Regions from separate parts of the Bacillus sp. NPDC094064 genome, predicted to be linked through region 2. Evidence: riboswitches for the same ligand, from Rfam matches in the RefSeq annotation. Region 2 holds a riboswitch; each other region holds the start of a gene.
What was found. A riboswitch is a leader RNA that binds a small molecule or an ion and turns the genes downstream of it on or off. The one in region 2 is predicted to bind S-adenosylmethionine.
Positions count from the first base shown of each region.

Region 1: another riboswitch for S-adenosylmethionine. It lies ahead of ACQKNI_RS21550 (methionine ABC transporter ATP-binding protein); the one in region 2 lies ahead of ACQKNI_RS13090 (methionine ABC transporter ATP-binding protein).
Region 3: another riboswitch for S-adenosylmethionine. It lies ahead of ACQKNI_RS22990 (bifunctional O-acetylhomoserine aminocarboxypropyltransferase/cysteine synthase); the one in region 2 lies ahead of ACQKNI_RS13090 (methionine ABC transporter ATP-binding protein).
Region 4: another riboswitch for S-adenosylmethionine. It lies ahead of ACQKNI_RS16680 (sugar ABC transporter substrate-binding protein); the one in region 2 lies ahead of ACQKNI_RS13090 (methionine ABC transporter ATP-binding protein).

Region 1 is NZ_JBNNUI010000010.1:179,480-182,641, reverse strand. Features, by position in the region: gene pruA (L-glutamate gamma-semialdehyde dehydrogenase) at 1-630, shown strand, start outside; gene ACQKNI_RS21555 (cysteine hydrolase family protein) at 881-1,444, opposite strand; SAM riboswitch class I at 1,687-1,791, shown strand; gene ACQKNI_RS21550 (methionine ABC transporter ATP-binding protein) at 1,915-2,934, shown strand; gene ACQKNI_RS21545 (methionine ABC transporter permease) at 2,924-3,162, shown strand, end outside.
Region 2 is NZ_JBNNUI010000005.1:70,798-73,959, reverse strand. Features, by position in the region: gene ACQKNI_RS13100 (thioredoxin family protein) at 1-256, shown strand, start outside; gene ACQKNI_RS13095 (hypothetical protein) at 409-753, shown strand; SAM riboswitch class I at 879-986, shown strand; gene ACQKNI_RS13090 (methionine ABC transporter ATP-binding protein) at 1,285-2,310, shown strand; gene ACQKNI_RS13085 (methionine ABC transporter permease) at 2,303-2,968, shown strand; gene metQ (methionine ABC transporter substrate-binding lipoprotein MetQ) at 2,991-3,162, shown strand, end outside.
Region 3 is NZ_JBNNUI010000012.1:101,347-104,508, forward strand. Features, by position in the region: gene ACQKNI_RS22985 (chloride channel protein) at 1-852, opposite strand, end outside; SAM riboswitch class I at 1,176-1,280, shown strand; gene ACQKNI_RS22990 (bifunctional O-acetylhomoserine aminocarboxypropyltransferase/cysteine synthase) at 1,372-2,670, shown strand; gene metA (homoserine O-acetyltransferase MetA) at 2,654-3,162, shown strand, end outside.
Region 4 is NZ_JBNNUI010000007.1:23,958-27,119, reverse strand. Features, by position in the region: gene ACQKNI_RS16685 (NCS2 family permease) at 1-1,300, shown strand, start outside; SAM riboswitch class I at 1,390-1,495, shown strand; gene ACQKNI_RS16680 (sugar ABC transporter substrate-binding protein) at 1,584-2,696, shown strand; gene ACQKNI_RS16675 (sugar ABC transporter ATP-binding protein) at 2,693-3,162, shown strand, end outside.

The DNA of each region.
Region 1 (3,162 bases), on a different contig from region 2:
TCTATCGTTGCATCAGCATTCGGATTCTCAGGACAAAAATGTTCTGCATGTTCTCGTGCAGTAATCCACGAAGATGTATACGATCACGTATTAAATCGTGCAGTTGAATTAACAAAAGAATTAACAGTTGATAACCCAGCTGTATTAGGTACAAACATGGGTCCTGTTAATGACCAAGCTGCATTCGATAAAGTAATGAGCTATGTTGCAATTGGTAAAGAAGAAGGTAGAATCTTAGCAGGTGGCGAAGGAGACGATTCTAAAGGTTGGTTCATTCAACCGACAATCGTTGCTGACGTTGCAGAAGATGCTCGTTTAATGAAAGAAGAAATCTTCGGACCAGTAGTAGCATTCTGTAAAGCAAAAGACTTTGATCATGCACTTGCAATTGCAAACAATACAGAATACGGTTTAACAGGTGCTGTTGTTACTAACAACCGTGACCATATTGAAAAAGCACGTGAAGACTTCCATGTTGGTAACTTATACTTCAACCGTGGATGTACTGGTGCAATCGTAGGTTACCAACCATTCGGTGGCTTTAATATGTCTGGTACAGACTCTAAAGCTGGTGGCCCTGACTACTTAGCACTTCACATGCAAGCAAAAACTACTTCTGAAACTTTATAAGAAATAGTAGAGGAGATCTTCACAAAATGTGAAGATCTCCTTTTTGAATTATAATTCCATATATTACTATTTTTTGAGTAATGCGAGCTAAACCCTATTAATAGCGGGATAAACATGTAAATAGAAATAAAGTGAGGAGAAAAATTGAGTCATTAGTCACATTTTTTAGTATTCATTTTAGAAATTTCCTGTATAATACAATTTGAAAGAAAATCTATGGTTCGACAAGAAACACTCTTTTCGGTTTTGCTCACTGAATGGAGTGTTTTTTTATAGCTAAAAATTCTTCTGTACTCATTACATTTGCATATACTCTATTTAAACTAGCCAAAATTGTATTGTGAATATAAACGGCTGGTATAGTAGCATTTTTAAAAGAAAGGTCTTTTGTAGCACAAGCATCATGTATTACGGTGCAATGAAAGCCAAAATCAAAAGCAGCCCTTACGGTGGCATCGATACACATATGGGTCATCATCCCACATATTACGACGTGCTCAATGTCTAAACGTCGTAATTGCTCTAGAAGATCAGTTTCTCGAAAGCTATTTGGGTAATGCTTGAGTATAACCACTTCCTCTCTAAGCGGACGAACATTTTCGTGAATATATACACCTTCTGTATTTGGCAGGAAAAAAGTAGCGTCATCTTTTATAGCTACATGTTGGATATGAAAAATAGGTTTGTTTTTCATTCTAAAGTGCTGGAGCAGTTGGCTAGCATATTCACTTGCTTCTACTGGATTACGCAATTCCATCTTTCCATTTGGAAAATAATCATTTTGAATGTCAACGAGTAAAAGAGCTGTTTTCATATATTTATCTTCCTCCAAGTTTCATATTCAAATAATGTTATTCAATTTATAGAGAAGATTCTCCTTTTTTAAAATATGAGGGAGAAAAATTTTACATAACTTTAAAAAGTACTATGTTATTAAGATTTTTCATTCAAAAATTATAATAAAGGGATAATTAATATTTTTCTAAAAAATATATTGACTCTTACTATTCTGAGTTCTATAATAAGAATTAATTAAACGACAATTAAATCGATACATTCTTATCCAGAGAGGTGGAGGGACTGGCCCTACGATACCTCAGCAACGGGTTTTTTAATACCGTGCTAAATCCAGCAAACCTTTATAGGTTTGGAAGATGAGAAGATGCGACCGAGTACATATAAGTGCTCTCCTTCTTATCTTTATGGTTGATAAGAAGGAGAGCACTTTTTATTTTACCTCGAAAGCTCTACTTCAAGTTTTTACAGCATATAGGAGGGAAGAAAATGATTTCTTTTAACAATGTAAGTAAAGTGTATGAATCAGGTGGGCAATCTGTTCATGCGGTGGAAGATGTAACATTATTAGTTGAGAAAGGCGAAATTTTTGGCATTATTGGTTTTAGTGGAGCTGGAAAGAGTACGTTATTACGTCTAGTAAACATGTTAGAAAGACCAACTGCGGGAACGATCTCAATAGATGATAAAGATATTACATTATTATCTACGAAGGAATTACGTAAATTAAGACAAAGAATCGGGATGATTTTTCAAAGCTTTAATTTATTTAATTCAAGAACAGTGTTTGGAAATATTGCTTACCCATTAAAGTTAGCGAAAGTACCAAAGAATGAGATAAAGGAAAAAGTAAATGATCTGCTGAAGTTTGTAGGGTTAGAAGATAAAGCAAACTATTATCCAGAGCAGCTATCAGGCGGACAAAAGCAACGTGTTGGGATTGCAAGAGCGCTGGCGACATCACCAGATATCCTTATATGTGATGAGGCGACATCAGCTTTAGATCCAGAAACAACGACAGAAATCTTAAACTTATTAAAGAAAGTAAATCGGGAATACAATGTAACAATTCTTCTTATTACACATGAAATGCACGTTGTGAAAGAAATTTGTCACCGTGTAGCTGTAATGGAGAAGGGGAAAGTTATTGAAGAAGGAAAACTGTTTGACGTTTTCACACAACCAAAAACAAAAACGACTCAAAATTTCGTACGTTCAATTATTAATGATCACTTACCAGACAGTGTTCTAGCGAAAATTCAAAATGGTGGACAGATTTATCGCTTAACGTTTACTGGTGAGGAGACAGGACAGCCGGTACTATCATATATCGCGAAAAACTATAACGTCGATGTAAACGTACTGTACGGAAATATTATTGAACTTCAAAATGTGTTATTTGGAAATCTTCTTGTAGAATTGCAAGGTGAGCAAAAGGAAATCCAAAAAGCATTACAACATCTAAGACTGCAAGTGCAGCTGAAGGAGGTAGAAGCTCATGCGAGTTGATTGGAGTATATTTTGGCCTCGTATATTAGATGCGACGGGGGATACCCTCTTAATGGTAATTGTAACCCTAATATTTGCCACAATTCTTGGTATACCGCTTGGTTTACTTTTATATGTAACACGTAAAGGAAACTTTTTAGAGAATAAATGGGTCTTTTCCATTCTTAATGTCATTATTAATACAATTCGTCCGATTCCATTTATTATCTTTTTAGTAGCTTTAAGTCC
Region 2 (3,162 bases):
CGAAGAAAAAACAGTGTTATATGTATATACTCCGATGTGTGGAACATGCCAATTAGCAAAAAAGATGTTAACGGTTGTTGAGATGACAATTGAGGATTTGAAAATTGGAATGTTAGATTTAAATTATGCCCCGCATTTAGCGAAAGAGTATGGAATCGAAAGTGTACCGTGTTTACTTGTTTTTGAAAATGGGACACTAATGAAGAAGATATATGCATTTCATTCGGTTGAATATTTATATACGGAGTTAAAGTAGGCGGCAAAGTTTTTGCCGCCTCGACATATTTCTTGGGAAATATGTCGAGATGCAGGGTGGGTACAGTATTTGTCGAGCGAAAGTAACAGGATTGCTCTTTAGTGAGAGGGAATGGTATGTAATAGAAAGTGATATGAAGGATGTGATTTAGGGTGAAATTATATTCTTTGCTGCAATCATTTGTAAATTACGCTAATGGTCAATACCATTTAGAACCACTTCTAAGACAAGGAGAAAGAATTGTCAACTTCCGTTTTGGGGATGAATGTTGTTCGTTACAAATTTCAAGAGATTATATAGAGTTGTTGAAAGAGGAAAGAGGAACAGAACAAATCGTTTGTGTAGACGAAGAAGATGTAGAACAATTGGTGAACGGAAATATACGATTACAAATGTTAATGAACGATGGACGTGTACATTATTCGGGGACGTATCGAACGATGCTAGTAGTCGAGTCGATGTTTCATATATGTAAACCGATGTCAGTAGGTGCTTAAAATTCTGAAGGTTCATTTTTTACGAAAATTTCTGTTGACACGGTGTGTGGATGTTGATACAATTCAATTCATAAAATATAGACAATTTCATAAATTACAAATCAGACGAAAATGTAATCTGATTTCTCTTATCAAGAGAGGTGGAGGGACTGTGCCCTGTGAAGCCCGGCAACCGTCAACTTATGTTGAAATGGTGCCAATTCCTGCAAAGCAAATGCTTTGAGAGATGAGAGAGAGGGATAATGTTGTTATATACGCATATAAACCTTTCTGCTTCTCTAAAGCGGAAAGGTTTTTTTGTTGTTTGAATGTGGAGGACATTCAAATAATAAAAGTAATGATAACGGTGGACTACACGCATTACAAATAAAAAATTGCGGAGTCGATCAAAAATCCAGCTTCAGCGGCTAGAATGTTCTATGGCTTCGCTTCTTCCTATGAGGCAAAAAACGCCTCTACGTCAGAAGCTCCATCCACTTCACATTCTAAACGAGCCGCTTACGCTTTTTATTAAAAAAAGGGGTGAACATCATGATCTTATTAGAAAATGTAAAGAAAATATATAAGGCAAAAAGCGGTGATGTCACTGCTGTAGATAACGCCAATTTAAAAATAGAGAAAGGTGAAATCTTTGGTGTTATTGGATATAGTGGCGCCGGAAAAAGTTCTTTAATCAGATTGTTTAATCAGTTAGAGAAACCAACTTCTGGCCAAATTACAATTGCAAATCGCGTGATTTCAGCAATTACAGGAAGTGAGCTTCGGAAGGCAAGGCAAGAAATTGGAATGATTTTTCAGCACTTCAACTTACTTTGGTCACGAACTGTACGTGAAAATATTGCATTTCCACTTGAGATTGCAGGCGTTGATAAGGAGAAGAGAAGAAAACGTGTTGATGAGTTAATTCATCTTGTTGGGTTAGAGGGAAGAGGAGACGCATACCCATCTCAGTTAAGTGGTGGACAAAAGCAACGTGTCGGGATTGCAAGAGCATTGGCTAACAATCCACAAGTACTTTTATGTGATGAAGCAACGTCAGCTCTTGACCCAGAAACGACAGATCAAATTTTAGATTTACTCCTAGATATTAATAAGCGTCTCGGTTTAACAATTGTACTGATTACACATGAGATGCATGTAATTCGAAAGATTTGTAATCGCGTTGCGGTAATGGAGAGAGGAAAGATTGTAGAAACGGGTCCAGTACTTGACGTATTCCGTAATCCGCAGCAGGACATTACGAAACGTTTTGTACAACAGTTAACGGATTCTGAAGATACAAATGAAACGATTGAAAGTTTAATTGAAAAATATCCAGATGGAAAAGTAATTCGTTTGCAGTTTATCGGTGAGGCTGTAGAAAGGCCGGTACTTCAAAGGTTAATGCAGCGCAGTGATATAGAAGTAAGCATTTTGCAAGGAAATATCGCACAAACGAATAACGGCTCTTACGGTAGTTTAGTCGTTCATTTAAATGGTGAGGAAATAGCGATCCAGCAAGCGATAGAAGGAATTCATCAAGATCAAGTAGAGCTGGAGGTGATTGCACATGGATAAGTTACTCACAAATGTTGATTGGAATCAAATGTTAGAAGCAACTGGTGAAACGTTATATATGACGGCAATCGCAGCTCTTGCCACATTTATTTTAGGACTTATTTTAGGATTGTTACTCTTCATGACAGCGAAAGATAATTTATGGGAAAACAAAGCGGTTAATACGGCAATTGGAGCGTTCGTAAACATTTTCCGCTCGATACCGTTCATCATTTTAATCATTTTATTAATCCCATTCACAAAAATCCTCCTTGGAACAATTCTTGGAGCGAGTGCAGCACTGCCAGCTTTAATCATCGGAGCGGCACCATTTTATGCAAGAATGGTTGAAATCGCACTTCGTGAAATTGATAAAGGTGTAATTGAAGCTTCAAAAGCAATGGGGGCAAAAACGAGCACGATTATTTTAAAAGTATTGATTCCAGAATCATTACCAGCACTAGTATCTGGTATTACGGTAACGACAATTGCTTTAGTAGGCTATACGGCAATGGCAGGAGTTGTTGGTGCAGGTGGCCTCGGGACACTTGCTTACTTAGAAGGATTCCAGCGAGGAAATAACGATGTAACAATCGTTGCGACAATTTGTGTATTACTCGTTGTATTTTTCATTCAATGGATTGGTGATCGTGTAACGACTCGTATAGATAAAAGATAATGAAAACGGGAGGATGTTTCAAATGAAAAAATTATTACTTACAGCACTTATTTCAACTTCTATTTTTGGGTTAGCTGCTTGCGGGGGAAAAGATAAAGAGGAAAATAAACTTGTTGTTGGAGCTTCTAACGTACCGCACGCTGAAATTTTAGAAAAGGCAAAACCGTTACTTGAGAAAAAAGGTATTGAATTAG
Region 3 (3,162 bases), on a different contig from region 2:
AAATAATGTGTATGGGAGAAAAGTACCCGCGATTCCTAATAAAATACCACCTATAATTCCAAGTGTTAGTTTGTATTCGCGGAAAGGATGGATGATTTTCTCTAGTGTAAATTCTACTTTGAAATACAAGAAACCAACGAGAGCACCGATGCAAGTAAGAGGGAGAAAGGCGATCCATTCATTGATTGAAAGGGATCCTTCCCCAAAATCAACAATAAAGGATCCACGATTATCGAGTTTACTAAGCAATAAATAAACGGAAAAACCAGCAAAAGTAGTAGTTAAATATACAATTGCTTTCTTTCTTTTAGAAAACCCGGCAATTTGTTCACCCTCATTTTCATTCGGAGCTAAATAACCGAATAATGGTGCATTAAAAATGACGCTTAAAGTAGCACCAATTCCAACTTCTGTTAGTTCGTTCATTCCCTTTAAAGCGAAGTTAAAGCGATCCCCTACCCATGTACAAAGTCCGCCGATAATTCCGACAAGTGCTGCCTCTGGACCGAGGCTAGCTCCAAATATTAAAACAATAAGCGCAGTTAAAGTAGCTTTATGTACAAAACGGTATTCAATTCTACCTGTTTTTTTATATTCCCCCATTACTTCTGGCATGAGACGTGGATATGTACCGAAGTATTTTTGTGTTAAACCAACGAGGATACCACCGATGATTGTTACACAAAGAGTGTAATAAGGGGGAGAAGAGAAAATGTTAGGTAAATATCCCCAAATAAAGTGGATTCCGATATTTAGCGTAACTAAAAATAACCAAACTGTAGCCCCTACTATAGAGCCTAAAAGAATGCCATATAGAGCGAGTATATAGTGCATGTCCTTTTTATTTGTCATGTTATACCTCCGTTATGTAAGTTGTAATAGAGAAAGGATTATATATGCTAGTGTGAAATGAATGGAATATATATAGTATCTTTGTGAGAGGTTGGCTTATTCAACATATATATTGGGATTTCATTAGAGCTTGGGTCCTATAAGTTAAACCACTTATTTAATTCTATATATTGATTGGGATTTTTTAAAGGTCTTTTTTGAATAAATATGGAATATACTTCTTTTGTTGTTTTATATGGAAATGTTGACGTTTATTTTAGAACATTCAGAAAAACAGATTGACATTAGGAAATTATTGCTATAAAATCAACGGTAATTGCATAGTCTTATCAAGAAAAGGTGGAGGGACAGGCCCGATGAAACCTTGGCAACAGCCGAATAACGGAATTGTGCCAAATCCTGCAGGTAATAGCCCTGAGAGATAAGAAAGAGATTTTAGAGCGTGTTTTCAAACTGCTTCTTTCTTATTTAGGAAAGGAGCAGTTTTTTATTTTGCATAAAAAGGAAGGAGAATGAGAGATGGGAGAATCATGGGGAAAGGGAACAATTTGTGTGCAAGGTGGCTATACGCCAAAGAATGGTGAGCCACGCGTTCTACCGCTTTATCAAAGTACAACGTATAAATACGATACGTCGGATGATTTAGCGGCATTATTTAACTTAGAGGCAGAGGGCTATATTTATACACGTATTGGGAATCCCACACTAGCTGCATTTGAACAAAAGTTATCAGATTTAGAAGGCGGTGTAGGAGCTGTTGCAACTGCCTCTGGGCAAGCGGCAATTATGCTCGCAGTTTTAAATATTTGTAGTAGTGGAGATCATCTTCTTTGTTCTTCAACAGTTTACGGGGGAACGTTTAATTTATTTGGAGTAAGTTTACGTAAGCTGGGCATTGATGTTACGTTCTTTAATCCAAATTTAACAGCTGACGAAATTGTAGCACTTGCTAACAATAAGACGAAACTCGTCTACGCAGAATCATTAGGAAATCCAGCAATGAACGTTTTGAATTTTAAAGAGTTTTCAGATGCAGCTAAAGAGTTGGAGGTACCTTTTATCGTTGATAATACATTAGCGACTCCGTATTTATGCCAAGCGTTTGAACATGGAGCAAATATTATCGTTCATTCTACGACGAAATATATTGATGGGCATGCAAGCTCTTTAGGTGGCATTGTTATTGATGGAGGAAACTTTGATTGGACAAATGGAAAATATCCTGAGCTTGTTGAACCAGATCCAAGTTATCACGGCGTAAGTTACGTTCAAAATTTTGGAGCAGCAGCTTATATTGTAAAAGCACGTGTTCAATTACTAAGAGACTACGGAAACTGTATGAGCCCATTCAATGCGTATATTAGCAATATTGGCTTAGAAACATTGCATTTACGCATGGAGCGTCATAGTGAGAATGCTCTAGCAGTTGCTAAGTGGCTTGCTAACCATGAGCGTATTGAATGGGTAAATTATCCGGGACTAGATAGTAATGAAAACTATTCATTAGCACAAAAATATTTGAAAAAAGGTGCTAGTGGTGTTTTAACTTTCGGTATTAAAGGTGGGGTAGAAGCGGCAAAAGAATTTATCGCAAATGTGAAACTAGCAACCCTCGTAACGCATGTAGCTGATGCACGAACTTGCGTTATACATCCTGCTAGTACGACGCATAGACAATTAAGTGCGGAAGATCAACGTTTGGCCGGTGTTACATCGGATTTAATTCGTTTATCGGTTGGCATAGAAGATGCTTCTGATATTATTGCCGATTTAGAAACAGCATTAATCGGAGGCAAACAACATGCCAATCATAATTGATAAAGATTTACCAGCTCGCAAAGTGTTGCAAAAAGAAAATATATTTGTGATGACGAAGGAGCGGGCAGAAACACAAGATATACGTGCCTTGAAAATTGCTATATTAAATTTAATGCCTACAAAGCAAGAAACAGAGGCGCAATTACTTCGTTTAATTGGAAATACACCGTTGCAATTAGATGTTCATTTACTCCATATGGAATCGCACCTATCTCGTAATGTTGCGCAAGAGCATTTAACAAGCTTTTATAAAACATTTCGTGATATTGAAAATGAAAAGTTTGATGGGCTCATTATTACGGGAGCGCCAGTTGAGACCCTTTCCTTTGAGGAAGTAGATTATTGGGAAGAGCTTAAACGTATTATGGAGTATTCAAAAGTGAATGTAACATCCACGCTTCATATTTGCTGGGGAGCACAAGCTGGTTTGTATCATCATTATGGTGTCCCGAAGTATCCTCTTAAGGAAAAAATGTTCGGGGTATTTGAACA
Region 4 (3,162 bases), on a different contig from region 2:
GTTTAACCTTTCAAAACATAAAACTTCTATTAAAACTGAAATTATGGCGGGTATTATTACCTTCTTAACAATGGCATATATTATTGTCGTAAACCCTGTCATCCTTGGTGATGCAGGTGTCCCATTTGAACAAGCATTTACAGCAACAATTATCGCTGCTGTTGTCGGAACATTATTTATGGCGATCTTTACAAACTTACCAATCGCAATTGCACCAGGTATGGGATTAAATGCTTACTTCTCTTACTCTGTTGTAAAAGCTCATGAAGGCATGACTTTCGCAATTGCATTCTCTGCTGTATTCGTAGCTGGTATGATTTTAATTTTGTTATCATTCACATCATTCCGTACAAAATTAATGGAAGTAATTCCTGAAAACTTAAAACATGCACTTACTGCTGGTATCGGTCTTTTTATCGCTTTTATCGGTTTACGCTTAACAGGAATTGTAACAAAACATGAATCTAACTTAGTTGGACTTGGTGATCTTCATTCCCCTCCTGTTTTACTAGCATTAGCTGGACTTGGAATTACAATTATCCTTATGTCTTTAAATATAAACGGGGCACTATTTATCGGAATGTTATTAACTGGTATGATTGCTTACTTCACAGGTCAATTAACATTTTCAAATGGCGTTACATCAATGCCTGGATTACCAGAAGGAATTATCGTTGCAAATCCAATTACTGCTGTATCTGATGTAATTAATTACGGATTATACGGTGTTGTGTTCTCCTTCTTCCTTGTTACATTATTCGATACAACAGGTACATTGCTTGGCGTTGCACAACAAGGCGGATTTATGAAAGATGGAAAACTTCCTAAATCAGGACGAGCACTTCTAGCTGATTCGTTCTCAGCAACAATTGGATCTATGTTCGGAACAACACCATCAACAGCTTACATTGAATCATCTGCTGGTGTTGCAGCTGGTGGGCGTACTGGTTTAACAACCGTTACAGTAGCTGTACTATTTGCAGTAGCAGCATTCTTCGGACCTTTAGTGAGCGCTGTTTCTGGTGTATCAGCTATTACAGCACCATCATTAATTATCGTTGGTAGTCTTATGATGGGTTCAGTTCGATATATCGATTGGGATACGTTCGATGAAGCATTCCCAGCATTCTTAGTAATTTTAAGCATGCCACTTACATCAAGTATCTCAACAGGGATTGCACTTGGATTTATTTCATACCCACTTATGAAAGTGGCAAAAGGACAATTCCGTGCTGTTCATCCACTTATATATTTATTTGGAATTTTGTTTGCTTATCAATTGGTATTCTTACCACATTAAAATCCCTCTTTGTGAGGGATTTTTTTATGAAAAATTATTTGACAACACGACAAAATTGTGGAATAATTCGAAATAGTTAAATATTCGATGTCTTATCAAGAGCAGGTGGAGGGATGAGCCCTACGAAGCCCGGCAACCGACCCATTTATGGGCACGGTGCTAATTCTTACAACACGTTGTGTTGAAAGATAAGAGTAATATGATAAGACGTCTTTTCTATATGAAAAGGCGTTTTTTATTTTCACTCCCTCCTCTCTCTTCTTAATTTAGGAGGGATTTTTTTATGAAAAAATTATGTTCCATCGTACTTATTTTTCTCTTATTTACATTGACAGCTTGTACAAATGAACAAGATGCTATCTCCTCACAAAAGCAACAAACTGTGAAAAAAGCGACTACAACAGTAGAAAACAACTTACCAACAGAAGTTCCAAGCCAAGTGAAGAAGCCATTAAAAATCGCATTAATCATGCAAATGTCCATCGGAACTTTTTCCTCTCAATATATTGAGGGTGTCAAAAAACAAGTCGAGCTATTTGGCGGCAGTGTACAAGTCTACAATTCTGATAACGATTTAGCAAAAATGGCTGCAAATTTAGATACTGCTATTAATTCAAAAGTGGATGGAATTTTAATTGATCACGGCCGCTCTGAAGCACTAAAACCGGGAGTAGAAAAAGCTTTGCAGGCGAACATTCCCGTAGTGGCATTTGATAACGACCTACGCCTGCCTGGTGTAACGATTATTGATCAAGATGACTATAGCCTTGCATGGAAATCCTTAAAAACATTAGCAGAAGATTTGAATGGACAAGGAAATATCGCAGTCGTATGGGTTGGCGGATTTGCTCCAATGGAACGTCGCAATGTTATCATTGATGCTTTTTATAAACGTTATCCAAATATAAAAGAAGTTGCACGATTCGGTACTGCTAGTAATAACACACCGCTTGATACACAAACACAAGTAGAAGCCTTACTAAAAAAATATCCGAAAAAAGGAGATTTACAAGCAATTTTTGCTTCGTGGGATGAGTTTGCTAAAGGGGCTGTTAAAGCACTTGAACAAGCCGGTCGTACAGATATAAAAGTATACAGCATTGACTTAAGTAATGAAGATTTACAACTCATACAAAAAGAAAACTCTCCTTGGACAGCTACTGCTGCAACTGATCCAGCTGAAGTAGGTAAAGTTCAAGTGCGATTTTTATACAAAAAAATTGCTGGTGAACAAACGCCAGATATTTATTCACTAGAACCTTATTTAGTAAAGAAAAATAGTTTACCAAAAGAAAATATAACGATGGATCAGTTATCAAAATATATAAACGGTTGGGGAGACTCAAAAGATGCATATTCTCCTTGGATGAAAAAATTAGAGAAGGAGAAAAAGTGATGACATTCTCTCTTCAAAACATTACACATTCTTATCATGTTGCCACACCTGTTCTAGAAGATGTTTCTATTCATATTCGAAAAGGAAAAGTGCACGCTTTACTAGGAATGAACGGTGCAGGAAAAAGCACTTTACTAAAAATAGCAACTGGTGAATTTCAACCAGTTGCTGGCAATATAAAAATTGATAATCAGTCTGTTTCCTTTACTTCACCACGCGATGCAAAACAGCACGGTATTTCTTTCGTAACACAAGAAGTAGATCACGGACTTATTCCCGGATTATCTGTATTAGAAAATGTACTTATCGATCATTTAGCAATGCAAAATAAAGTACTATTTTCAAAGTCAAAATTAGTCGCACTCGCTAAACAACACTTGCAAACTGTACAGGTAAATTTAAATGTTTCAGAAGATGTTTCAAACTGCTCATTACATGAAAAACAATTACTTCTTATCGCAAGGGC